Regions from separate parts of the Lentzea sp. NPDC003310 genome, predicted to be linked through region 3. Evidence: riboswitches for the same ligand, from Rfam matches in the RefSeq annotation. Region 3 holds a riboswitch; each other region holds the start of a gene.

Region 1 (9,464 bases), on a different contig from region 3:
AGTACGAACAGCGCCTGGTGGCAACGGATCCGGCCGCCACGGCCGCGCTGCCCGGTGGTGCCGGCGTCGTCGTGCTCGACACGGCGGTGTCGCCGGAGCTGGAGGCCGAGGGCGTCGCGCGCGACCTGGTGCGCGTGGTGCAGCAGGCCCGCAAGGACGCCCAGCTCGACGTGTCCGACCGGATCACGCTGACGCTGGAGCTGCCGGACGCGGTGCGCGCCGCGGTGGAGCCGCACCTGCCGTTCGTGCAGGCGGAGACGCTGACGTCGGCGGTGGTGTTCGGTGAGGGCACCGCCGAGGGCACGGTGGGCGACGGCGCCAAGGTGAAGGTGGCCGTGGCGAAGGCCTGATCGAGATCGGCAGGAGGGGCCGCTGTCTTCGGACGGCGGCCCCTTTCACGTCACGGCCTGCGCCCACTTGCCTGAGCGCGCTGTGGCTGACGTTTGCGAGGCGTGAACAGCCGCCGCACCTGGCGCACGTACCACGACCACCGGGCCGGGGACGCGGGTTCCCGGCCCGCCGCCCGTTCGCACACGTCGAACAGGTCCTCGATGCACGCGTCGTGCAGCCACCGGATCGCCAGCGCCCACCGCACCCGGTCCACGAACGCGAAGTCCCCGACCAGCTCGTGCCGCAGCACGTCCCCGGACGCCGAGAGCGTGTGCGACCCGGACAGCCGGGTGAACTCGAAGGTGATCGACTCACCGGGTGTGTACGAGGTGCAGCGGTAGCGGATCGGTCCGTGCCCGCCGTCCGCGCCGACGCCCAACGGCCGGTCGAACTCCTGCCTGCCCCACGCGGGTGGCCAGAGTTCCTGGACGCGGTCGACGAACGGGCCCGCGGGCGCGCCGAGGTCGCGGGTGTGGACGTTCCTGATCATGAGAGCCCCTTCCATACGCTACCGTATGTTCTCGGAACGTACGGTAGCGTATGGAAGTGTGGTGCGGCGGAATCGTGACGACTGGACTGAGATAGCGCTGAGAGCGTTGGCCGAGGGCGGGTTGAGCGCCGTGGCGATCGAGCCGCTCGCCGCGCGGGCCGGGGCCACCAAAGGAAGCGTCTACCACCACTTCCCGAACCGCGACGCGTTGCTGCAGGCGACGGTCGAGCGGTGGGAGCGGGAGCACACCGAGAAGGTCATCGAGCTCGTCGAGTCCGAGCGGACTCCGGAGGACAAGCTCAGAACGCTCTTCGCCATGGTGCTCGACCGCACGCGCAAGGGGTCGGTCGAGATGGCGTTGCTGGCCGGTGCGGGCAACGAGGTGATCGCGCCGGTGCTCCAGCGGGTCACCGAGAAGCGGCTGGGCTATCTCACCGACCTGTTCCGGCAGTTCGGGTTCGGCAAGGCCCAGGCGAGGAAGCGCGCGCTGATCGCGTTCAGCCTCTACCTGGGCCAGGCCCAGATGTGGGTGAGCCTGCCCGGCCTCGTCGAACCGGTGCTCGACGAGGCCGTGCGGGTGCTCACCGCGAAGTGATCAGGCCGCCGTCGCCCAGAGCGCGGAGGCGATCACGTCCGCGTTGCGGTCGAGCGCCGTCGCGCTGACGTTGGACGTCGTGTCGCACGAGCGGTGGTAGCAGCGGTCGTAGGCCTGGCCGGCCGTGCCACCCCACTTCGCCGCCTGCGCCGAGGTCTTGATGCCCTCGGCGCCGGTGAACGTGCCGCCGACCGGGATGCCCGCGCGGGCGAACGCCGCGTGGTCGGAACGGCCGCCGACGCTCGTCAGCTCGGTCTGGACGTTGATCGCCGTGAAGCCCGCCTGCAGCCTCTGCTGCAGCGCGAGCGATCCGGAGGGCTGGCCGGACGCGCTGTAGACGAAGTAGCCGGGGTTCGGCGAGCCGGTCATGTCGAAGTTCAGGTACGCCTTGATCCGCGACCTGTCCGTCGTCGACAGCGAGTTCACGTAGAACGTCGAGCCGCGCAGCCCGAGCTCCTCGGCGCCCCACCAGCCGAACCGCACGTGCTTGGTCGGCTGGAAGTTCGTCGCCCGCATCTGCAGCGCGACCTCGAGCAGGGACGCGGAACCCGTGCCGTTGTCGTTGATGCCGGGACCCGACGTGACGCTGTCGAGGTGCCCGCCCAGCATGACGGTGTTGGTGACGTCACCGCCGGGGTAGTCCGCGATCAGGTTGTAGCCCGTGGCGCCGTTGTAGGTGAACGACTGCACGCGCGTGGTGAAGCCGGCCGCGTCGAGCTTGCCCTTCACCCAGTTGATCGAGGCCAGGTACCCCGGTCGTCCGTGCGCGCGGTTGCCGCCGTTGGCGTTCGCGATGGACTGGAACTGGTTGAGGTGGGCTTGTACGTTCGCGACGTTGATGTTGGGCGCCGCCAGAGCCGACGGTGCCGCCGCCTGTGCGGTGGTTGCTCCGGTCGCCATCAAGGCGGCCGCCAGTGCGATCAGGATCCTCATGGTTCAACTCCGTGCAGGGTTGGGATTGAGCCACTGATCAACATGCTCCGTCGTGCATGAGCCCGCTAGGGGCGAACGGCGGGAGTTGTTAACTCGTCTGATTCGTCGGATTCGGTGGTGATCGATCAGAATGGTCCAGGTGGGTGACGTCACGGTCGTACTGGGCATCGGCGCCGCCGTGCTGCTGATCTCGGTGATCGCGGTGCGCGTGTCGACCCGGCTCGGGCTGCCCTCACTCCTGCTGTACCTCGGCATCGGCGTGCTGCTCGGCGAGTCGGTCTTCGGCATCAAGTTCGACGACGCCGACCTCACCCAGTCGCTCGGCATCGCGGCGCTCGTGCTGATCCTCACCGAGGGCGGCATCACCACGCGCTGGAACGCCGTGAAGTCCTCGCTGTGGCTGGGTGTCGCACTGTCCACAGTGGCCGTTGCGGTGAGCGTCGCGGTCACCGGCACGGCGCTGCACTTCCTGCTGGGCCTCGACTGGCGGATGGCGTTGCTGTGGGGCGCGGTGCTCTCGTCCACCGACGCGGCCGCGGTGTTCAGCGTCCTGCGCTCGCTGGGCGTCGGCGCGCGGCTCACCGGTGCTCTCGAACTGGAGTCCGGTCTCAACGACGCGCCGGTCTACATCGCCGTGGTGCTGCTGGCCTCCTCCGACGAGATCTCCTGGACCGCGCCGCTGCTGGTGATCTACGAACTGGGCGCGGGCGCGCTCATCGGCGTCGTGCTCGGCTTCCTCGGCGGGGCCGGGCTGAGACGCGCGGCGCTGCCCTCCACCGGTCTGTACCCGCTCGCCACGGTGGCGGTGTGCGTGATGGCCTACACGGCCGGCGACCTCGTGCACGCCTCCGGTTTCCTCGCCACGTACGTCGCCGCGCTGGTCCTCGGCAACGCCCGCCTGCCGCACCGCGCCGACACCCTCTCGTTCGCCGAGGGCCTGGGCTGGCTCGCCCAGATCGGGCTCTTCGTGCTCCTCGGTCTCTACGCCTCGCCGTCGCGCCTGCTCGACGTGCTGTTCCCCGCGCTGGTCGCGGGCGTGGTGCTGACGTTCGTGGCCCGGCCGCTGTCGGTGGTGCTCGCGTCGCTGCCGTTCAAGGTGCCGTGGCGGGAACAGGCGTTCCTCTCGTGGTCCGGCCTGCGCGGCGCGGTGCCGATCGTGTTCGCGCTGATCCCGCTGATCCAGGGGGTCGAGGGCGCGCGGCAACTGGTCGACGTGGTCTTCCTGCTGGTCATCGTGCTGACGATCGTGCAGGGCACGACGCTGCCGTTCCTCGCCCGGCGCCTGCACCTGGTGAAGGCGGGCGAGGCGAAGGAGGTCCAGGTCGACTCCTCGCCGCTCGACGAGCTCGGCGCCGAGCTGCTCCAGGTGCACATCCAGCGCGGGTCGAAGCTGCACGGCGTCTACATGTCCGAGCTGCGGCTGCCCTCCGGCGCCACGGTCAGCCTCGTGGTGCGCGGCGAAAAGAGTTTCACACCACAACCGACGACCCGGCTGCAGACCGACGACCAGTTGCTCATCGTCACCACCGAGGAGGCGCGCGACGCCGCTGAGCGGCGCGTACGTGCCGTCGACCGCGCCGGCCGCTACGCCAGGTGGAAGGGCGAGACCGGCGATTAGTCGGTCTCCGAGGCTTCTCACGATGTGATCGGGTGTCGACGTGGCGGTCACGCTCCGCTAACGTCGTCGGCAGGTCATGAGAGCCAGCGTCAAGCCCAAGCTTGCTGGCCGGCAACCCTCCAACCGCGGTGGGGTGCCCTTGGTGAGGACCTGGTCCGGCGCGTAGGGCGCCGGTCAAGCGCGGGCCTCCACGAGAAGGCCCCCTGGCCTCGGAGGCAGCTCGATGACGCTCGCGATCACCCCCAGCACCACCACGGCGGTTCCGGCTGTCGTCGGCGCCGACCTGCGCGTTCCGCTGGTGACCGGGGAGCGCGTCGGCTACGCCAACCTCGACCACGCCGCGTCGGCGCCCTGTCTGCAGGAGGTCCACGACGCCGTCGACGAGCTGCTGCCCTGGTACGCGAGCGTGCACCGCGGCGCCGGGTTCGCCTCGCAGGTCTCGACCCGCGTCTACGAGCAGGCCCGCGACCGCGTCCGCCGGTTCGTCGGCGCGCACTCCTCCGACGCCGTCGTGTTCACCCGCAACACCACGGACTCGCTGAACCTGTTGGCGCGCAGCGTTCCCCGCAACACCGCCGTCGTGCTGTTCGACAGCGAGCACCACGCGGCACTGCTGCCGTGGCGCGGGCCGAACGTGCAGCGCATCCCCGCACCGTCTTCGTCTGGCGCCGCGATCGTCGCGCTGGACCGGGCTCTTGCCGCCGCCCCGGTCGGCCCGAGGCTCGTGATCGTCACCGGGGCGTCCAACGTCACCGGGGAGCTGTGGCCGGTCGCCGAGCTCGCGAAGGTCGCCCGCCGCCACGGCGCGCGGATCGCGCTCGACGCCGCGCAGCTCGCCCCGCACCGCCCGATCAACGCCCGTGAGCTGGGCGTCGACTACATCGCGTTCTCCGGCCACAAGATATACGCGCCGTTCGGCGCCGGGGTGCTGGTCGGCCGCGCGGACTGGCTGCAGCAGGCCCAGCCGTACCTGGTCGGCGGCGGTGCCACGTCCAAGGTCACCGACCACGGCGACCGCCTCGGCGTGGCCTGGTCCGCGGTGCCCGAGCGGCACGAGGCCGGCAGCCCCAACGTCGTCGGCGTGCACGCGCTGGCCGCGGCCTGCGAGATCCTGTCGCGGCACTGGGAGCAGACGGTCGCGCACGAGCAGGAGCTGCTGACGCGCCTGCGTGAGGGCCTGCGCACGATCCCCGGCTTCCGCGAGCTCGCGATCCTGACCGACACCGACAAGGTGGGCGTCGTCAGCTTCACGATCTCCGGCTTCGACGCGGGCTTCCTCGCGGCGGCGCTGTCCGCCGAGTACGGCATCGGTGTGCGCGACGGCGCGTTCTGCGCGCACGTGATCGTGGGCCGTCTCGTGAAGCAGGTGGGTTCGCACGAGGAACGTGCCGTGCGCGCGTCGATCGGCCTCGGCACGACGGCCGAGCACGTCGACCGTCTCATTGCCGCGTTGCGCGTTCTCGTCACCGAGGGTCCGAAGTGGACCTACGAGCAGCGCGACGGCCGGTGGGTCCCCCAGGACGACAACCGAACCCTGCCGCCGTTCCTCGCGTAGTCCCTGTAGTGGACACTGACCTGGTGAGTGACGAGCCCAAGGCCGAGGAGAAAGCCTCCGCGGAGGTCGCTGACAAGCCTGCGGACGCGCAGGTCAGCGAGCCGGAGACGGTCGCGTCGGCCGTCGTCGGGGTCGAGGACGAACAGGCCGAGGCGAAGCCGGCGGAGTCTCCCGCGAAGGCGGAGGACGACGAGGAGTTCTCGATCTCCGGTTCGTTCGCCGGGTCCCTGCCGGAACCGAAGACGAAGATCCTGGCTGTCCTCGCGGCCGTCGTGCTGGCGCTGGACGTGCTCACCAAGGTCGTGTCGGTGGCGTTCCTCGAGGGCGCCGAGCCGATCAAGATCTTCGGCGGCGCGCTCTACCTGACGTTCGTGCGCAACCCCGGTGCCGCGTTCGGCCTGGCCGAGGGCATGACGTGGATCCTCGCGCTGATCGCGTTCGGCGTCGCCGGGTTCATCGTCTGGATCTCGCGCAACCTCCGCTCGCAGGGCTGGGCCGTCGGCCTCGGCCTGGTGCTGGGCGGTGCCGTCGGCAACCTCGCCGACCGCCTGTTCCGCGAGCCGGGACCGATGCGCGGGCATGTGGTCGACTTCCTGTCGCTGTTCGACCCCTACGGCCAGGTCTGGCCGGTGTTCAACGTCGCGGACATGGCGATCGTCGGCGGTGGCGCGACGATCATCGTGCTGGCGCTGATGCAGCACGACTACGACGGGACCGTCGTGAAGCAGGCCGAACCGCTCGTGGAGTCCGACGGTCAGCAGGAGACGAAGTAGCAGCTCCTGGTAGTTTCAGCGGGTTCTGCAAGGAGAAGAAGGTCGAGGCCCCCGCGTGAGCGGTTACCGAACGCTGCCGATTCCCGACGGACTGGACGGCATGCGCGTCGACGCCGGCCTCGCGAAGTTGCTCGGCCTGTCCCGCACCGCCGTCGCGGCCATCGCGGACGCCGACGACGTGCTGGTCGACGGCCGGGTCGTGGGCAAGTCCGACCGGCTCACCGCCGGGTCGATGCTCGAGATCACGCTGCCCGCGCCGCCGCAGCCGATCACCGTGCAGGCCATCCCGGTGGAGGGCCTGGAGATCATCCACGAGGACGACGACATCATCGTCGTGGACAAGCCGGTCGGCGTCGCCGTGCACCCGTCGCCGGGCTGGACCGGTCCGACCGTCGTGGGCGGTCTCGCCGCCGCCGGTCACCGCGTCGCCACGTCCGGAGCCGCCGAGCGCCAGGGCGTCGTGCACCGGCTCGACGTCGGCACGACCGGTGTCATGGTGGTCGCGAAGTCCGAGTCCGCGTACTCGGCTTTGAAGCACGCCTTCAAAGAGCGCACCGTCGACAAGGTCTACCACGCGATCGTGCAGGGCCACCCGGACCCGATCAAGGGCACCATCGACGCCCCGATCGACCGGCACCCGAAGCACGACTACAAGTTCGCCGTGATGAACTCCGGCAAGCCCTCGATCACGCACTACGAGGTCATCGAGGCGTTCCGCGCGGCGTCGTTCGTCGAGGTGCACCTGGAGACCGGGCGCACGCACCAGATCCGTGTGCACTTCTCGGCGCTGCACCACCCGTGCGTCGGCGACCTGACGTACGGGGCCGACCCGACGCTGGCCAAGCGCCTCGGCGTGACGCGGCAGTGGCTGCACGCGCGTCAGCTCGGGTTCCACCACCCCGGCACCGGCGAGTGGGTCACGTTCACGTCCGAGTACCCCGCTGACCTGGCGTCGTCGCTGGAGAAGCTCCGCGAAGAAGGCTGATTGCGTCTAGGTAAATCATCGGTTGACGACGTTGCACTTGATGTTAACCGGTGTGCTCAATAGCGTTTTCAGCATGAACTTGACCATCCTCGCGGCCTCGGGCCGCACCGGCCTCGCCCTCACCCGCCAGGCGTTGGAGCGCGGCCACACCGTCACGGCGATCGCCCGCGACCCGTCTCGCATTCCCCTCGACCACGACCGGTTGAGCAAGGTCGCGGGCGACGTGAGCGGTCCGCTGCCGATCGACGCCGACTCGGTCGTGCTGTCCGGGCTCGGCACGGACACGCCGGGGGTCCTCTCGGCGGGCGCGGCCGCGGTGGTCGCCGCCGGACCGCGCCGGATCATCTGGCTCGGCGCGTACGGCACGGGCCCGTCGGCCGAGGCGGCGGGGGAGGGCGCGGCCGTGCTCTGGAAGTTCTTCGGCGACCGCATCCCGGACAAGGTCGCGGCCGACACCGCCGTCCTCGCCGCCGGCGGCACCGTCTTCCACGCGGGCGTCCTGACCGACGAGCCCGCGGGCCCCGGCCGCACGGTCGGCCTCGACGAGGCGCCGCCGTTCGACCTGGGCGCCAAGATCAGCCGCGAGACCGTGGCCGCCGCGATGCTCGACGAGGCCGAGAACCCGCGGTTTCCCGGCGCGGTCGCGTTGCCGCTAGCCGCCTAGGACCTCGGTCAGGGTCTCCCGCACCTGCTCGCGCAGCCACGCGTGGGCGAGGTCGGAGTCGTAGCGCTGGTGCCAGTTGCAGTTGATCGGCGCCTCGGGAGACGGGACCGGCAATGGCCACGTCACCAGCCCGAACGCCTCGACCAGCGGCCGGCACAGGACGGCCGTGGTGGTGACCAGCGCGTCGCTCGCCGCCGCGATCTGCACCGCCGAGTGCACCGTCGCCACGGTCGCGACCACCCTGCGCCGCAACCCTTCCGCCGCCAGCACGTCGTCGATCGGGGCGTGGAGCCTGCCACGCCGTGAGACCACCACGTGCGGATAGGCGGCATAGGTCCGCAAGTCCAGTTCGGTGCACGGATGCCCCGCCCTCGTCACCACCGCGAGCGGGTCCGTGCCGAGCGTCTCCGAACGGAACTCCGGCAGCTCGGGCCTGCCGCCGCCGAGTTCCAGGTCGACCCGCCCGTGCCGCAGGTCGTCGGTGTCGGCCGAGTTCTCGGCCAGCACCCGCAACCGCACGCCGGGCGCCCGTTGCGCGATCCGCCCGACCAGCACCGGCACCACCGACGAGGCCAGCGCGTCGTGGCACTGGACCGTGAACGTGCGGTCGAGCTCCGCGAGGTCCAGCTCCCGGCTGGGCGTCAGCACGGCGTTGGCCTCGCGCACCAGCCGGCGCACCTCGTCGGCGATGCCGAGGGCGTAGGGCGTGGGCGTCATGGTGTGGCCGGTCCGCACCAGGATGTCGTCGCCGGTCACCTTGCGGATGCGCCCGAGCGTCCGGCTGACCGCGGGCGACGACAGGTGCAGCCGTTGCGCCGCCCCCATCACGCTGCCCTCCTCGAGGAGGGCGTCCAGCACGGTCAACAGGTTCAGATCCGCTTGCATGACAGTCAATCTTGGAGGAAGCCATGTCCACCGACATCACCGCCGCCGTCTCCGCCGTGCTCCGCCAGGCAGGCGCCCGCCTGCTGCGCCGCACCTCGACCGAGTTCCGCCCCTCGACCCTCGCCGAACTGGTCGCCGCGGTGAAGGCCAACGACGCCGCCGTCGCCGACCTCCTGAGGCCCGCCCTCGCCGAGATCCACCCGGACGCCCGCTGGCTCGACGACGAGCACGGCTCCGGCCCGCTCCCCGACGGCGACTGGTGGCTGATCGACCCGGTCGGCGGCAACATGAACGCCGTCCAGGGCATGACCGACTTCAACATCGGCGTGAGCCTCGTCCGCGACGGCCGCCCGGTGCTCGCCGCGCTCTACTTCCCGCTGTTCGACGAGCTGTACACGGCCACCGAGGGCGGCGGCGCGTTCCTCAACGGCGTGCGGCTCTCCGTCTCGGCCAAGACCTCGCTGGACGGGGCGCTGGCCGGCACCGGCCAGGCCCAGCCCGGCCAGGGACCGGAGATGGCCGACCGCGTCGGCGCCTCGTACAGCGCGATGGCCAAGCACGCCCTGTACGTGCGGA
Region 2 (9,464 bases), on a different contig from region 3:
TCGCGTTGTCCGTGGTGGCCACGGCGGCGTTGGTGCTCGTGGCGCCCCGGTGGGCGCAGGCGCTCAAACGGCGCGGTGTGCCCAACGGGCTGGCCGAGGCGATCGTCGTGCCGATGGCGGCGAGCCTCGCGACGGCGCCGGTGGTGGCCGGGTTGTCCGGGCAGATCAGCCTGGTGTCGGTGGTGGCCAACCTCGTTGCCGGGCCGGTGGTCGCGCCGGCGACGGTGCTCGGGGTGGTGGCGGCTGCTGTCGCGCCGGTGTCCGGCGGGGTGGCGGAGGTCGTCGTCCACGTGGCCGGTCCTGCCGTGGGGTGGTTGATCACGGTGGGGCGGCAGGCGTCGGCGGTGCCTGGTGCCGCGGTCGGGTGGCCGGACGGGTGGGGCGGCGCGCTTGCGCTCACTGCGGTGTGCGCGGTGGTCGTCTTGTTGTTGCGGTTCAAGAAGACGCGGACGTTGGTCGTCGCTGTGCTCGTCGGTGGGTTCGTGGTGCTGGTGCCGTTGCGTGTGGTGGCACCGGTGTGGCCGCCGGACGGGTGGAAGGTCGTCAGTTGCGACGTCGGGCAAGGCGATGCGCTGGTCCTCGCGACCGATGACGCCGACACGGCGGTGCTCGTCGACACCGGGCCCGACCCCGGTGCGGTCGACCGCTGCCTGAAGACGTTGGGGATCAAGAGGATTCCGCTGGTGGTGCTGACGCACCTGCACGCGGATCACGTCGGCGGACTGGAGGCCGTGCTCACCGGGCGTGCGGTGGGGGCGGTGGCGGTCGGTCCGCTCAAGGAACCCAGGTGGGCGTGGAGGGAGGTCGGTGGACGGGCTCGCGCGGCCGGTGTTCGGGTCGTGGAGCCGCAGGCGGGCGAGCGGTTCGCCTTGCCAGGACTCGAACTGGAGGTGCTGGGGCCTCGGCGAGCGCCGGTCGGTGGTGTCGAGAACACGACGGTGAACGACTACTCGCTCGTGCTCCGGGCGCACACGAGGGCCGGGCGGGTGCTGCTCACCGGTGACGTCGAACTGGCCGGCCAGGCGGCGTTGCTGGGGGAGCGGGACCTGAGCGCCGAGGTGCTCAAGGTGCCGCACCACGGGTCGCGTTCCTCGCTGCCCGCGTTCCTGAATGCAGTGCGGCCTCGGGTGGCGCTGGTGAGCGTGGGCGAGGGCAACAGGTACGGGCACCCGAGTCCGCACGTCATCGACGTGCTGCGGACGGGAGGTGCGCTGGTGTTGAGGACGGACAGGGACGGTGACCTGGCGGTGTTGCCGGGAAACCGAGTCGTACGAAGGAGAAGAGATGGTCTGGGTCAGGTTGTTCAACGCGCGCTACCCGATTCCCGGTGGCACGCCGGGGCTCGCGTGGGCGTTGTGGCAAACCAACTACTCGGCCACCCCGTGGCCGCACGACGAGCTGAAACCCGATTTCGGTTACTACATCTGCGAAACACTCGACGACGGCACCCGCGCGGTCACCTACAGAGCGACGGCCACGCATGTGCTGCCGCCGACGGAGGCGGAGTCTGCCGAGGAGGCCTACGACCTCGTGGCGGAGCGTGTGTTCGACGACGAGTTGCGGGTCGCGCCGAACGTCTGGCACGACTACCACTACAACGCGCTCAAGGCGGAAGCGCCGTGGCCGCAACGGATCGTGGCGTGGCGGGCGGGTGTGGAGCCGGTCGGGCCGCACGTGGTGGACGGCTTGCGGCGCTTTCCGCGCACCGGGTGGCTCAAGACGGACGCGATCTCGTTGTGAAGTAGCGCAACGGCCCGGCGACGCGGGTGCGTCACCGGGCCGAAGGGAGGTGAGTTATCGAAGTGTCTAGCCCAGGGCCTTGATGACGGCCTCGGCCGACGGCGGCACCGTCGCGCGCGGGCCGATCGTGTCGCCGAGCGCGTCGAGGGTCTTGAGGCCGTCGCCGGTGATCAGCAGCACGGTCTCGGCGTCCGGGTTGAGCTGGCCCGTCTCGATCAGCTTCTTCGCCGTCGCCACGGTCACGCCGCCGGCGGTCTCGGCGAAGATGCCCTCGGTGCGGGCGAGGAGCTTGATGCCCTCGACGACCTCTTCGTCGGTGACGTCCTCGATGGCTCCGTTGGTGCGGCGCACGGCGTCGAGCACGTACGGGCCGTCGGCCGGGGCGCCGATCGCGAGCGATCGGGCGATGGTGTCCGGGCGGACCGGGCGGATGACGTCGTGGCCCGCCTTGAACGCGGCGGAGATCGGGGAGCAGCCGGTGGCCTGCGCGCCGAACACCTTGTACGGCGTGGCTTCGACGAGGTCGAGCTGGCCGAGCTCGCGGAACGCCTTGTCCACCTTGGTGAGCTGCGAGCCGGAGGCGATCGGCACGACGATCTGGTCGGGCAGGCGCCAGCCGAGCTGCTCGGCGACCTCGTAGCCGAGGGTCTTCGAGCCTTCCGCGTAGTACGGGCGGACGTTGACGTTGACGAACGCCCAGTCCTCGTTCTCCGCGGCGAGCTCCTGGGCGAGGCGGTTGACGTCGTCGTAGTTGCCGTCGACGGCGATCAGGGCGCCTTCGTACACCGCGCTCATGAGGATCTTGGCGCGCTCGAGGTTGGAGGGAACGAGGACGACGGACTTCCAGGCCGCGCGGGCGGCGGCCGCGGCGACGGCGTTCGCCAGGTTGCCGGTGGAGGGGCAGGCCAGCACCTTGAAGCCGAGTTCGCGGGCGGCGGCGAGCGCGACGCCGACGACGCGGTCCTTGAACGAGTGCGTGGGGTTGCCGGTGTCGTCCTTCACCCAGATCTTGCGGACGCCCAGGGCCTTGGCGAGGTTGTGCGCCTCGACCAGGCGGGTGCCGCCGGGGTCGGTGTTCGGGTGCTGCTCCACAGTGGACGGAACGGGGAGGAGGCCGCGGTAGCGCCAGATGGACCTGGGGCCGGCCTCGATGTCCTCGCGCCGGATCTTCCCGAAGTCGTAGGCCACTTCCAACGGCCCGAAACACTCGAGACAGGCGTACTCAGGAGCGAGAGGGGTTTCGTTTCCACACTCACGGCACAACAGCGCACGGGCGGGGCCGAGGTCGAACTTGGTGCTCGTGGGCACACTGACAGCAGTCATCGCGAGGTATCTCCTCATCTGTCCCGCGAAATCGAACGGGTCGGAATTGGCACCGTGATCGTCTGCACTCAGATGCGCGCACAGGTCTGTGCACACAGCGCTGACGCCGGTTGCCGGGGCTTCTTCGGGCCGGTCCCTCTGCCCCTCTGGATGAGCGGTGTTCAGTTGTGGTCACCAAGCTACGGCATAGCTCGGTTTCCGAGCCACAGACGCCCACGATCCGGGACGTGGGAGGATGCGGAGCGTGAGCGCACCGGAGTCACTGCACCTCGTCGTCGGCGAGGAGGAGCTGCTGGTCGAACGTGCTGTTCGGGCGGCTCTCGAGGCCGCGCGGAAGGTCGATCCGAACGCCGACCTGACCCGCGTCCAGGTGACTGATCTCACGCCTCCCGAGCTCGCCGAGCTGGTGAGTCCGTCGCTGTTCGCGGAGGGGCGCGTGATCGTCCTGCAGAACGGGCAGGACATCGGCAAGGAGGTCGCCGACACGGTGCTCTCCTACGTGAAGGCGCCCGCGGACGGAGTCACGCTCGTCGTCGTGCACACGGGCGGTGGTCGCAGCAAGGCGGCCAAGGACCTGCCGGGGCAGCTGAAGAAGGCCGGTGCCGTCGTCACGGAGTGCGCCAAGGTCACCAAGGCGAGCGACCGCGAGGCGTTCGTGCGCAACGAGGTGCGGCGGGCGGGCGGCAAGATCGACCCCGAGGCCGTCGCCACGCTCATCGACGCCGTCGGCACGAACCTGCGCGAGCTCGCGGCGGCCGCGTCGCAGCTCGTCTCCGACGCCGACGGCAAGGTGACGGTCGAGGAGATCCGCCGCTACCACCAGGGCAAGGCCGAGGTGACGGGGTTCGCCGTCGCGGAGAAGGCCGTGACCGGGGACCGGGCGGGTGCGATGGAGGCGTTGCGCTGGGCCATGCAGCTCGGTGTGCCGCACGTGCTGGTCGCGGATGCCCTGGCGGACGCGGTGCGGACGGTCGCGCGCGTGTCCGCGGTTGGACGCGCCGACCCGTTCAGCCTGGCCGGGCCGCTCGGCATGCCGCCGTGGAAGATCAAGAAGGCGCAGGCGCAGGCCCGCGGCTGGGACCAGACCGGGCTTGCCGACGCGATGCAGGTGGTCGCGGGGCTCAACGCCGACGTGAAGGGCGTGGCGGCCGACGCCGACTACGCGCTGGAACGCGCCGTGCTCCGGATCGTGGCCGCGCACAGCCGTCGTTAGGTCGCGACGCCGTCAGGGCCTCGGGATCCCGATCAGGTACTGGGCTCCGGTGAAGCCGGGTTCGACGCCGATCGTCCACTCGAACGACTCGGTGGCGTCCAGGCCGTCGACGAGCCGCCGCAGCTCCGCGCGCCCGTACATGCGCAGAAACGACACCACGCTGTCGAAGTACATCATGAACGGCAGCACCGGCACCACGTAGGTCAGCGCCAGCCGCAGCAGGTAGCGCGGCGGGCGGTTGGGCTGGAACGGCGCGGCCAGCAACACCGCCAGCGTGAGGAAGAACGGGAACACCAGCACGTAGAGCCACGACCGCTTGGTGTCCACGACCACGAGAGGCTGCCGCGTGTCGACGGCGTTCTGCAGCATGCGCGCGGCCAGCGGGGGCGGGAAGTGGTGGAACGCGCCGTAGATCGTGCGCGTGCCCTCCAACCGGCAGTCGGTGGCGTCGACCGGCGTGGGCACGTGGCCGACGGTGCAGCACGGGTCGGACAGGCGTCGGCGGTTGCGCGCCGCGACCCGCTCGAACGCGGGCACGTTCGGCACGAGATCCGTCAGCGTCACCCGGGTGTGCACGCCCTGCGCGTGCAGGCGGCGCTGGATCAGCGGCACCGGTCCGCCCGAGCCCGCGCACAGGTCGACGATCCGGTGGTCCGCGCCGGACCGCAGCGCCAGGGCGAGCGGGCGGGAGTACTCGCGCGCGGCGTCCGTCAGCCGGTAGATCGTCATGATCGACTCGGTGTGCAGCGTCCGCAGCACCGGCGGAGTGCCGTCGAGGTCGTGCAGTTCGAAGAAGTCGACGCGCGGCAGCGATTCCATGGGCTCTACGCCTACACCAGGAACGCGAAGGGGCTCCACCTCCGGCGGGAGGTGGAGCCCCTTCGACTGAAGCTGGAAAGCTCCGCGTGCGGAATCAGCCCTCGAGCTGGTTCGCGCGCAGCGCCATCGCCGACTTCTTGTTGGCGGCCTGGTTGGCGTGGATGACGCCCTTGCTGGCGGCCTTGTCGAGCTTGCGGGACGCGTCCTGCAGCAGCTCCAGGGCCTTCGCCTTGTCGCCGGCCTCGGCAGCCTCGCGGAACTTGCGGACAGCCGTCTTCAGGGACGACTTGACCGACTTGTTGCGAAGGCGGGCCTTCTCGTTGGTCTTGATCCGCTTGAGCTGGGACTTGATGTTCGCCATGCGACATCACCCTTCTTGTCGAAACCGGGGTTCGTGACGCGCTTGGTCGGCACCGGTCACGAGGACCGGGTCTCCTCCACGGCGGAGAGCCGCGCGTTCACGACGACGAAGGATATCAGGCCAGCTCAGCGCACCGTGAAGGCGGCCTTCTCGGCACCCACCACGGCCTCGTAGCCGCCGCGGGCCACCTCGCGCCGCCCGTCGCCGTCCACGTCCCCGACGGTCAGCGCCAGCTGCGAGAGCTTGAACGACACCTCGACCTGCTTCGACTGTCCCGCAGCGAGTTCGACGCGCGTGAAGCCCACCAGACGGGCGTCCGGGGTCAGCACCGGCGAGGCCGGCTGGCGCACGTAGACCGGCACCACCGCGACACCCGTCCGCGCGCCGGTGTTCGCCACGGTGAACTTCACCACGCCGTTCGAACGGTCCACCGACACCGACGGTCCTGAGGTCGTGAACGACGTGTAGGACAGCCCGTGCCCGAACGCGTAGAGCGGATCGTACTTCGCGCCCGCCGAGGTGTTCGCGCCCGGCAGCTGGTCGTAGGTCAGCGTCGGGTCGCCCAGCGCCTTGGGCCACGAGATCGGCAGCCTGCCGCTCGGGTTCACCGCGCCGAACAGCACGTCCGCGATCGCCCGGCCGCCCTCGCTGCCCGGCAGCCAGCCCGCGACCAGCGCGTTCGCGTCCGCAGCTGCCCCGAGCACCTGCGGCCGCGCGGTCAGCAGCACCACGACCACCGGCTTGCCGGTCGCCTGCACCGCGTCCACCCACGCCTGCTGCTCGGGCGTCAGCACCGGGTTCTCCGTGTCGGCCGGTCCCTCCGCGCCGGGCTTCTCACCCAGGACCACCACGACCGCGTCCGCGTCGGAAGACTCGGACACCGCCGCGGCCTGGGTCGGCGCGTGCACCACGGCCGCACCCGGCGCCGCCTCGCGCACACCCGTCAGCACGGTCGCGGTCGGCGGCAGCGGCGAGTCGTCCGGCACGCCCTGCCACTCGATGGTCCAGCCGCCGAGCTGACGACGCACGTCGTCGGCCGTCTCACCGGTCACGACGATCTTCTTCGCGGACGTGGACAACGGCAGCACGCCGTCGTTCTTCAGCAGCACGGTGCCCTCGGCGGCGGCCTGGCGCGCCAGGTCCCGGTCCACGTTCACCACGTTGCCGTCGGCCTTCGCCGGGTCCACGTACGGCTTCTCGAACAGCCCGAGGTCGAACTTGAGCTTCAGCACCCGGCGCACCGCCTGGTCGATCCGCCCGCGCGACACGGACCCGTCGCGCACGTTCGCCAGCAGCAACGACGTGAACTCCGCCGCGTTCGACGGTTCCATCGCCATGTCCACACCGGCGTTGACGCTCATCGCGATCGCCGTCTTGTAGTCGGGCGCGACCTTGTGCCGGTCGACCAGGTACCGCATGTCCTGCCAGTCCGAGACAGCGACGCCCTTGAACCCCATGCGGTCGCGCAGCTGCGTCTGCAGCATGTACTTCGACGCGTGCACCGGCACGCCGTTCAACGACCCCGAATTGATCATCACGGTCTTCACGCCCGCGTCGAACTGCGCCTGGAACGACGGCAGCACCACGTCCTGCAGCTGCCGGATCGGGATCTGCGCGGCCGCGCGGTCGTGCCCGTTCGCCGGCGCCGAGTACCCCGCGAAGTGCTTCGCCGTCGCGGTCAGCTGCGCGGTGTCGTCCACCTTCGCCTGCTGGCCGCGCACGTTCGCCGCCGCCAGCTGCCCGGACAGGAACGGGTCCTCGCTGTACGTCTCGTAGTAGCGGCCCCAGCGGGTGTCGCGCGCGATGTCGGAGACGGGCGCGAAGTTCCAGAAGACACCGGTGGCGCGCAACGCCTTCGAGGCCGACACCCCGATCTTCTCCTGTAGCGACGGGTCCCACGTCGCACCGAGCCCGATCTGGTGCGGGAACATCGTCGCGGAGATGACGTTGTTGTGCCCGTGCACGCCGTCCGAGCCGTAGATGACCGGGATCTTCAACCGGTTGTTCTCCAACGCGTAGCGCTGGATCGCGTTGTTCATCTCGGCCCACGCCTTGGGCGTGTTCTCGAGCGGTGCGTCGCCACCGCCGGACAGGATCGAGCCGACGTGCGCGTCCGCGAGAACGGCCTTCAGACAGGAGTCGACCAACGGGCCGTTGGCGTTGTTGCAGTCACCGCGCAGCTTCCCGACGCGGATCTGGGCCATCTGCCCGACCTTCTCCTCGAGCGTCATCCTCCGCAGCAGGTCCTCGACCCGCCGCTCGGTCGACGCCCGGCTGTCCAGGTAGATCTCTCTGCCCGCCGCCAGACCACCCGCGGGTGTCAGCGACGCGATCAGCACAGCAACGCCCAGCACGCCCAGACCGGCGCGCTTGCGGGAGAACAAAGACAAGACTCCTCCACGTTCCCGGTGCGCCCGCCGGACACCATCGCGCAGGCGGAGTCGGGCGAGGAACCTCCGAACGGAGGAACTCGATGACAGCGTTTTCATGCAGGTGAAACGCCTGATCAGCCGCCCCCGCCGAAAGGAGGAAAATGGCGGGATGACACTCCCCGCGTTACCCGAGGAGACGTTCCGCCGGGTGCTCTGCGTCGTTGCGCACCCCGACGACATGGAGTACGGCACGTCCGCGGCCGTCGCCCGCTGGACCGCCCGCGGCATCGAGGTCGGCTACCTCCTGCTCACCAGGGGCGAGGCCGGGATGCCGAACCCGCCGGAGGAGACGGCCCGGCTGCGCGCCGCCGAGCAACGAGCGGCCTGCGACGTCGTCGGGGTGGAACGGCTGACGATCCTCGAGCACCCGGACGGCGTCCTCGTCTACGGACTCGACCTGCGCCGCGACATCTGCCGCGAGATCCGCCGGTTCAAGCCGGACGTGGTCTTCGGCAGCTCGTTCGCGGTCGAGACGCCGTGGGGCTTCGACCAGGCCGACCACCGCGCCGCCGGTCTCGCGACCCTCGACGCGCTGCGCGACGCGGGCAACCGCTGGGTCTTCCCCGACCAGGTCGACGAGGGGCTCGAACCGCACTCCCCGCGCTGGTACCTGGTTCCCGGGATGGGGGACGAGGCGACGCACGGCGTCGACGTGACGGGGGAGCCGTTGCGACGAGGCGTGGCCTCTCTCGAGGCGCACGCCGCCTACCTGGCCGCGCTGCCCGGCCACCCCGCGCCCGCGGACTTCATCCCGAAGTTCACCGCGATGGGCGGCCAGGCCATGGGCGTCGAGCACGCCGTGCTCTTCCGCGCCCACGACCTCGAGGCACCACCGGACCTCTGACCCCTATTCGTCCGGGTCGTCTTCCGCGGGCTTCTTGGGCGGGCGGCCCCGGCGAGGCATCTTCTTCGCCTCGCCGGGCAGCCGGCCCGCGTCCGCCAGCGCACGTCGCAGCAGGAACTCGATCTGCGCGTTGGTGCTGCGCAGCTCGTCGTTCGCCCACCTGCTCAACGCGTCGTGCACCGCCGGATCAAGCCGGAGCAGAACGCTTTTGCGATCCGCCATCAGGTGTAGAGCGACCCGGTGTTCACCACGGGCTGAGTGGAGCGGTCACCGCACAGGACGACGAGCAGGTTCGAGACCATCGCCGCCTTGCGCTCCTCGTCGAGCTCGACGACGTCGTGGTCGGCCAGGCGCTCCAGCGCGAGCTCGACCATGCCGACGGCGCCCTCGACGATCCGGGTCCGTGCCGCGACGACCGCGCCAGCCTGCTGCCGCTGCAGCATGGCGTGGGCGATCTCCGGCGCGTACGCGAGGTGCGTGAGCCGGGACTCGATCACCCTCACGCCCGCGGACTGCACCCGTGCCGCGATCTCGATCGCCAGGGTCTCGGTGATCTCGTCCGCGTTCTCACGCAGAGAGAGACCCGTCTCGTCGTGGTTGTCGTACGGGTAGCTGTTCGCGATGTGCCGCACGGCGGTTTCCGTCTGGATGCCGACGAACCGCACGAAGTCGTCGACCTCGAACCGTGCGCGCGCGGTGTCCTCCACCTGCCACACGACCACGGCCGCGATC
Region 3 (9,464 bases):
CGACCGCATCGAGCAGACCCTGCGGGGCAGGGACAACCTGACCGCGCAGCAGGTGCAGGACGCCGTGTTCGGCGAGACCGCGCCCGGCACGTTCGGCTACGACGAGGAGGACGTCGACACGTTCCTCGACCTCGTCGTCCTGATGTTCGAGACCGCACCTCCCCCGCGCGACCCCGGCCCGCCGACCACGCAGCTCCCGCAGCAGCAGCAACGGCCGCAGGAACGCCGCCCGCAGCCCGATCCGCGCCGTCAGCCGCCGCAGCAGGTGCCGCCACCCCAGCAGCGTCCCCGGCAGTCGCAGCAGGCCCCTCAGCCGCCGCGCCGGCCCGCCCAGCAGGCCGCGTCGCAGCAGGCCATCGACGCCCCGAAGCTCACGGCGGCGGACATCCGCAACGTCGCGTTCCACCGCCCTCCCCGCGGCCGCCGCGGCTACCAGGAGTCCCAGGTGGACGCGTTCCTCGACCGCGTCGAGGCCACCCTGCTCGGCCAGGACAACCTGACCGCGAAGGACGTCCGCGACGTGCGGTTCTCCCGCCCGCTGATCGGCCGGCGCGGGTACGACGAGACCGAGGTGGACTCGTTCCTCGGCCAGCTCGAGCAGCAGCTCTCCGGCCCGTTGCGCAGCAGCATGCCGCCGGTGAAGTCGTGGAAGGACCTGCGCCAGCTGCGGATCCCGCAGGCGGCGGCCGGGCAGCGCGGCTACCGCACCGCGCAGGTCGACCGGATGCTGGAGGAGATCGGCGTCGCGCTCGACGGCATGCTCGGCGCGACGGCGGACGAGGTCATGAAGGCCCGCTTCAGCTACGCGCTGCTCTCCGGCCAGGGCTACGACACGTCGTTCATCGACGAGCTGTTGCCGCAGCTCGCGGACGAGCTGCGGCGCAAGGGCCGCTAGGAGGGCCTGGCTAGCCCTCCACCACCTCGGCCGCGACCATCCAGGCCGTCTCCACTTCGGACTCCTCCGCCAGCACGGCGCGCAGCTCGGCGTCGAGCTTGAGCAGGCGGTCGGGTTCGGTCGCGGCCTCGGCCAGCGCGGCGTGCAGCTCGGCCTCCTTCTTGTGCAGCACCTCCAGGCGCCGCTCCAGCCGGGCCAGCTCCTTGCGGGCGGCGCGCTGGTCGGCGGCGTTGGAGGGCGCCTTGTCGGCGGCGGGCGCGGACGGCGCGGACTCCCTGGCGCGCAGCGAGTCGCGGCGCTTCAGGTACTCCTCGATGCCGCCGGGCAGCTCGGTCAGGCCGCCGTCGCCGAACAGCGCGACGACCTTGTCGCACACGCGCTCGACCAGGTAGCGGTCGTGCGAGATCACGACGAGCGTGCCGGCCCACGAGTCGAGCAGGTCTTCGAGCTGCTGCAACGTGTCGATGTCGAGGTCGTTCGTCGGCTCGTCGAGCAGCAGGACGTTCGGCTCGGCCATCAGCAACCGGCACAGCTGCAGCCGCCGCCGCTCGCCACCGGACAGGTCCGAGACCGGCGTCCACTGCTTCTGCGACGAGAAGCCGAACCGCTCGCCGAGCTGCGACGCCGACATCTCGTACTTGCCGAGCACGACGCGGCGCGCGACCTCCTCGATCGCTTCCAGCACGCGCATCGACCCGTTCAGGTCGAGCAGCTCCTGCGAGAGGTGCGCGATCTTGACCGTCGAGCCCTGGATGCGCTTGCCCGTCTCGGTTTCGCGCTCGCCGGCGAGCAGCTTCAGCAGCGTCGTCTTGCCCGAGCCGTTGACGCCGACCAGGCCGATCCGCTCGCCGGGACCGATGCGCCACGTCAGGTCGCGCACCAGCACCCGGTCCGGAATGGACAGCGTGGCGTCCTCGATCTCGATGACCGTGCGGCCCAGCCGCTTCTTCGCGAACGCCACCAGCTCGACGCTGTCGCGCACCGGCGGCACGTCCGCGATCAGGGCCTCGGCGGCCTCGATCCGGTAGCGCGGCTTCGAGGTGCGGGCGGGTGCGCCGCGACGCAGCCACGCCAGCTCCTTGCGGGCCAGGTTCTGCCGCTTCTCCTCCGCCGCGTCCGCGAGCCGCTGCCGCTCGGCGCGGGCGAAGATCCAGTCGGCGTAGCCGCCCTCGTACTGCTCGACCTTGCCGTGCACCACTTCCCACGTGCGGTTGCAGACGGTGTCGAGGAACCACCGGTCGTGGGTGACGACGACGAGCGCGCACTTGCGCGCCAGCAGGTGCTCCGCGAGCCACCGCACACCCTCGACGTCGAGGTGGTTGGTCGGCTCGTCCAGCACGAGGAGCTCGAGGTCCTGGATCAACGCGGCCGCGAGCACGACCCGGCGCCGCTCGCCACCGGACATCCGCGAGACCACGGAGTCGAGGCCCAGCGCGGTGATGCCCAGTCCGTCCAAAATGGACCGGACGCGGGCGTCGGCCGCCCACTCGTGCTCGGCGTCGAACCCGAGCGGGTCGATCACCGCGTTGCGCACGGTCGACCCCTCCGGCAGCTCGGTCCGCTGCGTCACGACGGCCATCCGCAGGTCGCGCGACCGCGACACGCGGCCCTCGTCGGCGGGCTCCACCCCGGCCAGCACCTCGAGCAGCGTCGTCTTGCCGCCGCCGTTCAGGCCGACGACACCGATGCGGTCGCCCTCGTTGACGCCGAGCGACACGCCGTCGAGCAGCGGCCGGACGCCGAACGACTTCGACACGGACTCCAGGTTGACCAGGTTGGCCATCAAAACCTCACGACTAGTAAGAAACTGCCCGGTGCAGGCTACCCAGGCAGGCCACGTCCCCCGACAGCTACGCGTGCACCTCGGGTGGAGTGGGCTTGGGTTCTTCCGTCGTGATCACGCGCGCACCGGGCACGGGGCCGTGCGCCACCCGCACGGTCCGGCACACACCGGCGCCCGCGAGCTCGGCGGCCACCTTCACGGCCGTGTCGCCGTCCTCGCACAGGAACGCCGTGGTGGGGCCGGACCCGGACACGATGCCGGCCAGCGCGCCCGCGTCGACCCCCGCGCGCAGCGTGCGGCGCAGGTTCGGGCGCAGGGACACGGCCGCGGCCTGGAGGTCGTTGCCCAGCAGCAGCGCGAGCTGGCGCGGGTCGCCGGAGGACAGGCCCTCCAGCACGGCCTCGACCTCGCCCACGCGGGGTGGATCTCCCTCGGCGCGCAAGCGGTCCAGCTCGTCGAAGACGTCCGGAGTGGACAGTCCGCGGCGGTCGAACGCGAGCACCCAGTGGAACTGGTGGCGCCCCAGCACGGGCACGATCCGCTCGCCGCGGCCGGTGCCGAGGGCGGTGGCGCCGTAGAGGGCGAACGGGACGTCCGCGCCGAGCTTGCCGGCCAGTTCGGCCAGTTCGTCGCGGCTGATGTCGAGACGCCACAACGACGACAGGCCGACCAGCGTCGCCGCCGCGTCCGCGCTGCCGCCCGCCATGCCGCCCGCGACCGGGATGGCCTTGCGGATGACGACGCGGACCTTGGGGTCGTCCGCGTCCTTGCCGACGTGCGCGGCGAGCAGCTGGACGGCGCGCCAGGCGAGGTTCGAGGCTCCGGTGGGCACCTGGTCGGCGCCCTCGCCGTGGACCTCGACGCCTGGCTCGTCGGCGACCGCGACCGTGACCTCGTCGACCAGCGACAGCGCCTGGAAGATCGTCACCAGGTCGTGGTAACCGTCCGGGCGCACGTCACCCACGGCCAGGTGCAGGTTGACCTTGGCCGGGACGCGAACTGTGACCGGGGGAGGAACGACTGCGAGCACCATGTCAGCGTACGGGCGTTCTCGGTCCCCGGACTCCTCCCCCGGTCGCAGTCGCGCTCAGACCGGGATGACCGAACCGTTGTAGGTCTGCTTGATGTAGTCCTTGACCTGCTGCGACGCGAGGAGCTCCGCCAGGTCCTTCACGCGCTTGTCGTCCTTGAGCTCGGTGCGCGTCACCAGGCCGTTGGCGTTGGGGTTGCCCTCGGCCTTCTCCAGCGCGAGCGAGTCGGTGGCCGGCTTGAGGCCCGCGTCGATGGCGTAGTTGCCGTTGATGACCGAGGCGTCGGTGTCCTCCAGCGACCGCGGCAGCTGCGCGGCCTCCAGGGGCACGAACTGCAGGTTCTTGGGGTTCTCCGCGATGTCGCGGACGGTCGGCTGGTCGACCTGCTTGAGCTTGATGAGGCCGTTCGCCTCCAGCAGCTTCAGGCCGCGCGCCTCGTTCGTGGCGTCGTTGGCCACGGCGATCTTGGCACCGCTGGGCAGCTCGTCGATCTTCTTGGCCTTCTTCGAGTACAGGCCGAGCGGCTCGACGTGGACCGGTCCGACCCACTCGACCTTCGCGCCGGACTCCTTGGTGAACGTCGCCAGGTACGGGACGGTCTGGAAGTAGTTGGCGTCGAGCGACCCGTCGACCAGCGCCGTGTTCGGCTGCACGTAGTCGGTGAACTCGACGACCTCGATCTTGAGACCCTTCTGCGCGGCGAGGTTGTCGGCCACGTACTTGAGGATCTGGGCGTGCGGGACCGGGGAGACGCCGACCTTGAGCGTGTCGGAGGCGCTGGAGCCGCCGGCCGAGCAGGCGGACAAAGCGGTGATACCGGTCAAAGCGACTGCGATCAGGGCAGCACGAATACGCATGACGTTCCTTTTGAGAAATTGCTATGGGTCAGACTGAGGCGTGCCGCCGCCGGTCGGACGCACGGGCGGCACGGGTGAAACCGAGCTGGATCACGGTGGTGAGCACGGCGAGCCACGCCACGGTGCTCCACAGGATCCGGTCGTTGAAGCGCTGGTAGCCCTCGCGGATGGCCAGGTCACCGAGGCCTCCGCCGCCGATCACGCCGGCCATCGCCGAGTACCCGATGAGGGCGATCACGGTGACGCCGATGGCGTTGATCAGGGCGGGCAGCGACTCGCGGATGAGCACGGACCTGACGATCCTGAGGGTGCTCGCTCCGGTCGTGATCGCGGCTTCCACCACGGTCACGTGCACCTCGGACAGGATGTTCTGCACGAGCCTGCCGACGAACGGGATCGCTCCCACGGCCAGCGGCACGATGACCGCCGTGCTGCCGATGGAGCCTCCGACGAGGAGCCGGGTGACCGACGTGAGCGCCACGAGCAGCACGATGAACGGCATCGAGCGGCCCAGGTCGGTGACGAAGCTGAGGATCCTGTGCACCGCGGCGTTCGGCCGCAGCCCACCCTTGGCGGTGAGCTGCAGCCAGACCCCGACGGGAACTCCGAGCAGTGTTGCGATGACCGTGGAGACGCCGACCATGTACAGCGTTTCTCCGGTGGCCTCGACGAGGTACGCGACGACGTCGGACCAGGGTGTTGCAGACCTCACGCAGCTACTCCCTGTGGCCCCTTCAGGGACCTCTGCACAGCGCCGCCGGCCTCGCCGATCCACTCGAGAGCGGAGTCAGAACGTTCGCCGTTCAGCCCCAGGCGGAAGCGCGCGACCGGGGTCTCCCCGAGACGCGTCAGGCCACCGCCGACGATGTTGAGCTCGACCCCGAACCGGTGCGCGGCCTCGGGCAGCAGCGCGCCGACCGCGGCGAACCCGACGAGCACGACGTCCGCGACGCGGTCGTAGCTGCTCTCGTTGATCGGGTTCAGGTCGACGGCGGGCAGCAGGGCGCTGCTCGTGCGGCTGGCCGGGTTGTTGACCAGGTCGAGGACCTTGCCGTGCTCCACGACGCGACCCTGCTCCAGCACCGCGACGTCGTCGCAGATCTTCCGGACCACGCCCATGTCGTGCGTGACGACGAGAACGGTGACACCGAGCTCAGCGCGCGCACGGTCGAGCACGGTCAGCACGGAACCGGTGGTCTCCGGGTCCAGGGCGGACGTGGGCTCGTCGGCGAGGAGCACGGACGGGTTCGCGGCGAGGGCGCGCGCCACGGCGATGCGCTGGCGCTGCCCGCCGGACAGCTGGTCGGGGTACGCGGCGGCCTTGTCGGTCAGCCCGACGAGGTCGAGCAGCTCACCCACACGCGTGCGGCGCTGCGGTCCGGGCACACCGGCGCTCTCGAGCGGCAGCGCGATGTTGCCGGCCGCGGTGCGCTGGCGGAGCAACGAATCCCCTTGCGGCACAACGCCGATCTGCCGGCGAGCGGCCCTGAGCGCCGAGCCGTCGAGGCTGGTGATGTCGGTGCCGTCGACGCGGATCGCCCCGGAGTCGGGACGCTCCAGCAGCGCGACGCAGCGGGCGAGCGTCGACTTGCCGGCGCCGCTGGGGCCGACGACGCCGAGCACGGACCCGGCCTCGACGTCGAGGGTCACGCCGTTGAGGGCGGAGACACCCTGGAAGGACTTGGTGAGGTTTTCGACAGTGATCACTTCTGCTCCACGGCTGCGCGCGACGGCACACCGTCCGGTCGTGTTCCGGGCGTGCGCGGTCGAGGTGTGCTGCTCAGGGGGTGCGCCACTCTTCGTTCGAGTGCGCGTCAAAGGACTTTGAGAAGGCGCCTTAGACGAGGTGGCGACGACATGCAGAAGCGGTGCGACGGCACTGGTCGACAACTCGACGGCGCGTCAGCATTCGCACGGTACCCATGGTGCTCCTCCATCGGTCCTGGCGTTAGCACCTGCCCGCATCCAGCGGGTGGTTGCTGCGACGTCGTAGAGCCAGGTCTCTCAGTCGCTCCGGATGGCAAGTAGCAGTCAACCGGACGGACGTTCGGTTGCGCAAGCCAAAACCGGATTCGTTCGACAGATCACACTGATGGCCGATGGATCCCCGGCCTAGACCTCCGCAATCCGGATGAAGTCGATCACGGTGAGCTGCTCACCCCGGAGTTGCGGGTCGACGCCGGCCTTTTCGAGCAGTTCGTCCACGTTCGCGGTGTGCCCCTTGAGGGCAGCCCTCAGCGTCTTGCGCCGCTGCGCGAAGGCAGCGTCAACGATCTTGAAAAGCTTCTTGCGATCCACTGTGGACAGCGGCTTTTCGTGGCGCTGGAAGTGAACCAGGCCCGAGTCGACGTTCGGCGCCGGCCAGAAGACGTTCTTGCCGATGGCGCCGGCCTTCTTCGCCTCGGCGTACCAGGCGAGCTTCACGCTGGGCACGCCGTAGATCTTGCTGCCGGGCTTCGCGGCCATGCGGTCCGCGACCTCGGCCTGGACCATGACAAGGCCCTTTCGGAGGCTCGGTAGTTCGGCCAGGAGGTGCAGGACCACCGGGACCGCGACGTTGTACGGGAGGTTGGCGACGATCGCGGTGGGTTGCGCCGGCAGGTCTTCTTGGGTGACTTTCATGGCGTCCTTGAGGACGACGTGGAGTTTGCCGGCGTTCTCCGGGTCCATCTCCTGGACGGTCTGCGGGAGCCTGTGGGCCAGGGGTGGGTCGATCTCGACTGCGACGACCTGGCTGGCGTTCGGGAGGAGGGCGAGGGTCAGGCTGCCCAGGCCTGGGCCTACCTCCAGGACTACGTCGTCCTCGGTGAGGTCTGCGGTGGCGACGATCTTGCGGACCGTGTTGGGGTCGTGGACGAAGTTCTGGCCCAGCTTTTTGGTTGGGCGGATGTCCAGCTCGGCGGCTAGACGGCGGACTTCGGCAGGTCCCAGCAGGCTCACCGGGGCATTCTCTCAGGCCTTGTGTTGTGGGCGCGCGTCCCGTCGCCTTGCGTCGTGGTCACCCTTGCGTCCTGTACCGAGCCGGTGCCGGGCATCGCCGCTTCGCGACGATCGCGATTGGGGCTTGACTTCGGGGCCCTTGCGAGGCCTTCCTCGGCCTTTTAAAGCCGGGATTGTGAAGCCCGGCCGAGTGGTCAAGTTTAAGGCCTCGCACCCAAAGTCAAGCCCCAATCGCCGTCGTGGTTGCGTCACCACCGCTTGCACTGAGGCTCAGTGCTCACACGCCTCGGCTTCGCCATTGCTTGCGGCCTAAGGGTGGCTCGGCTTCGCCGTTGCCCCTGCCGCGCCCCGACACCCAGCACTGCCGCTCCGGCTTACCGCCCGCCCTTATCGCACTCCACCGCCCAGTCGCTCTCCAACCCCCGGCCGTCCCGCCCCCGCTACCCGCCCCAACTCCCCATCTTCCGACCCCCTCCCCCAGACACGACGAAGGCCGCCCGTGGCGAACCACGGACGGCCTTGTCAGGGGACGGGGAGAGCGGTTTACGGCAGGCCGAGCTTCGCGCGGCAGCCCGGCCACGCCGCGTACGTGCCGCCGCGGCCGTCGCGCAGCTTCGTCGCGATCGCGATCTGCTGCTCGCGGGTGGCCTGGTGCGGGAACGCCGCGAAGGCGCCGCCGCCGTAGGCGTCCCAGGTGCTCTTGTTGAACTGCAGGCCGCCGTAGTAGCCGTTGCCGGTGTTGATCGCCCAGTTGCCGCCCGCCTCGCACTTGGCCAGGCGGTCCCACACCTCGCCGTCGGGGAGGGGCTTGGTGCCGACGGTGATCTTCTTCGGCTTCGGTTCCTTGGTGACCTTGCTGCTCAGCTTCTCGCGGCTGATCTCCTTGCCGTTCTTCACGGTCACGCGGTACTGGGAGATCTGCTCGCCGGCGACGCCGGGGTCGGTGACCTTCTGCTCGCCCGCGTTCATGTTCGGGTCGTTGGTCTTCTCGACCGGCGGGGCGACCGGCTCGTTCACGTTGATGACCGTGACGCCGGTGCGGGAGATGTAGACCTCGGCGCCGGTGGCGAGCTTCACGTCGGCGCCGGACGCGATGGCGTCCTCCGGGCCGAGGGAGAGGTTCTCGGCCTTCAGGAGCTCGTCGACGGTGAGGGCGGTGGTCTTGATCTCGCGGACCGGGTTCGCGCCGTCGAACAGCTTGATGGTCTTGCTGGTCTTGACCTCGAGGTTCATGCCCTCGAGCGGGATGTCGTGGTTGCCCTGCGCGGACATCCACGCGCCTTCGAGGTTCACGCCGAGCTGCTTGGCGGCTTCCTCGACGGTGACGGAGCGGACCCAGTCCTCGCGGGCCTGGCCGTCGACGCTCATCTTGAGCAGGCGGCCGCGGTCGAGGCTGATCTTGCCGCCGTCGGAGATCGGGGCGTTCAGCGACGGGGACAGGGCGTCGTGCTCACCGACGACGATCCCTTCCTCCGCCAGGACCTCGCCGACCGTGCCCTCGTAGGAGTGGACGGTCTGCAGTGCACCGTCGACCTCGACGGTCAGCGACTTGTCCATCGCCATGGCGGTCACGCCGCCACCGGAGATCGAGACGAGCACCGCGGCGACCGTGCCCTTGAGGAAGCGGCGCTTCCAGTTGGTGACGGTCTTGACGAGGAGCTGCGGGTCCTGCTTCTCCTCTTCCTCCGTGGGGAGGACGAGGGGCGGCATGATCGTCGTCTCGGCGTTGATGAGACGGATCAACTCGTCGACGTCGACGTTGGCCGAGGCGAGGAGGTCGTCGGCGTCCGGGCCGAGCACCTCGAGCACGTCCGCGGGCGTGATGGTCAGCGCACCGGGCGGGAAGCTCGGGTGGGGGTCGACGACTCCGACGGCGGTGCTGCCGACCGGCGTGAACCAGTCGGTGTCGTCGTTGAAGTCGTACGAAGCGGCAGTTCTGTCGCTACCGGACATCAGGG

What was found. Region 3 has a riboswitch for S-adenosylmethionine ahead of ABZX02_RS19965 (methionine ABC transporter ATP-binding protein). Riboswitches for the same ligand answer to the same signal wherever they lie in the genome.
Region 1: it holds a riboswitch for S-adenosylmethionine, as region 3 does, so the genes downstream of both, ABZX02_RS38100 (aminotransferase class V-fold PLP-dependent enzyme) here and ABZX02_RS19965 (methionine ABC transporter ATP-binding protein) in region 3, are expected to answer to the same signal.
Region 2: it holds a riboswitch for S-adenosylmethionine, as region 3 does, so the genes downstream of both, thrC (threonine synthase) here and ABZX02_RS19965 (methionine ABC transporter ATP-binding protein) in region 3, are expected to answer to the same signal.

The regions. Positions count from the first base shown of each region.
Region 1 covers NZ_JBEXNC010000024.1:8,372-17,835, forward strand. The annotation lists gene ileS (isoleucine--tRNA ligase) at 1-350, shown strand, start outside; gene ABZX02_RS38080 (SRPBCC family protein) at 401-880, opposite strand; gene ABZX02_RS38085 (TetR/AcrR family transcriptional regulator) at 906-1,475, shown strand; gene ABZX02_RS38090 (M28 family metallopeptidase) at 1,476-2,408, opposite strand; gene ABZX02_RS38095 (potassium/proton antiporter) at 2,548-4,026, shown strand; SAM riboswitch class IV at 4,099-4,213, shown strand; gene ABZX02_RS38100 (aminotransferase class V-fold PLP-dependent enzyme) at 4,250-5,581, shown strand; gene lspA (signal peptidase II) at 5,605-6,354, shown strand; gene ABZX02_RS38110 (RluA family pseudouridine synthase) at 6,455-7,339, shown strand; gene ABZX02_RS38115 (NAD(P)H-binding protein) at 7,413-8,003, shown strand; gene ABZX02_RS38120 (LysR family transcriptional regulator) at 7,992-8,888, opposite strand; gene ABZX02_RS38125 (inositol monophosphatase family protein) at 8,912-9,464, shown strand, end outside.
Region 2 covers NZ_JBEXNC010000028.1:2,638-12,101, reverse strand. The annotation lists gene ABZX02_RS40325 (DNA internalization-related competence protein ComEC/Rec2) at 1-1,745, shown strand, start outside; gene thrC (threonine synthase) at 1,807-3,063, opposite strand; SAM riboswitch class I at 3,075-3,220, opposite strand; gene holA (DNA polymerase III subunit delta) at 3,308-4,276, shown strand; gene ABZX02_RS40310 (class I SAM-dependent methyltransferase) at 4,289-5,095, opposite strand; gene rpsT (30S ribosomal protein S20) at 5,190-5,456, opposite strand; gene ABZX02_RS40300 (glycoside hydrolase family 3 N-terminal domain-containing protein) at 5,582-7,846, opposite strand; gene ABZX02_RS40295 (PIG-L deacetylase family protein) at 7,998-8,732, shown strand; gene ABZX02_RS40290 (hypothetical protein) at 8,736-8,954, opposite strand; gene ABZX02_RS40285 (SPFH domain-containing protein) at 8,954-9,464, opposite strand, start outside.
Region 3 covers NZ_JBEXNC010000009.1:168,420-177,883, reverse strand. The annotation lists gene ABZX02_RS19990 (DivIVA domain-containing protein) at 1-895, shown strand, start outside; gene ABZX02_RS19985 (ABC-F family ATP-binding cassette domain-containing protein) at 906-2,678, opposite strand; gene ABZX02_RS19980 (4-(cytidine 5'-diphospho)-2-C-methyl-D-erythritol kinase) at 2,746-3,711, opposite strand; gene ABZX02_RS19975 (MetQ/NlpA family ABC transporter substrate-binding protein) at 3,766-4,566, opposite strand; gene ABZX02_RS19970 (methionine ABC transporter permease) at 4,595-5,278, opposite strand; gene ABZX02_RS19965 (methionine ABC transporter ATP-binding protein) at 5,275-6,273, opposite strand; SAM riboswitch class I at 6,497-6,590, opposite strand; gene rsmA (16S rRNA (adenine(1518)-N(6)/adenine(1519)-N(6))-dimethyltransferase RsmA) at 6,679-7,500, opposite strand; gene ABZX02_RS19955 (transglycosylase family protein) at 8,050-9,459, opposite strand.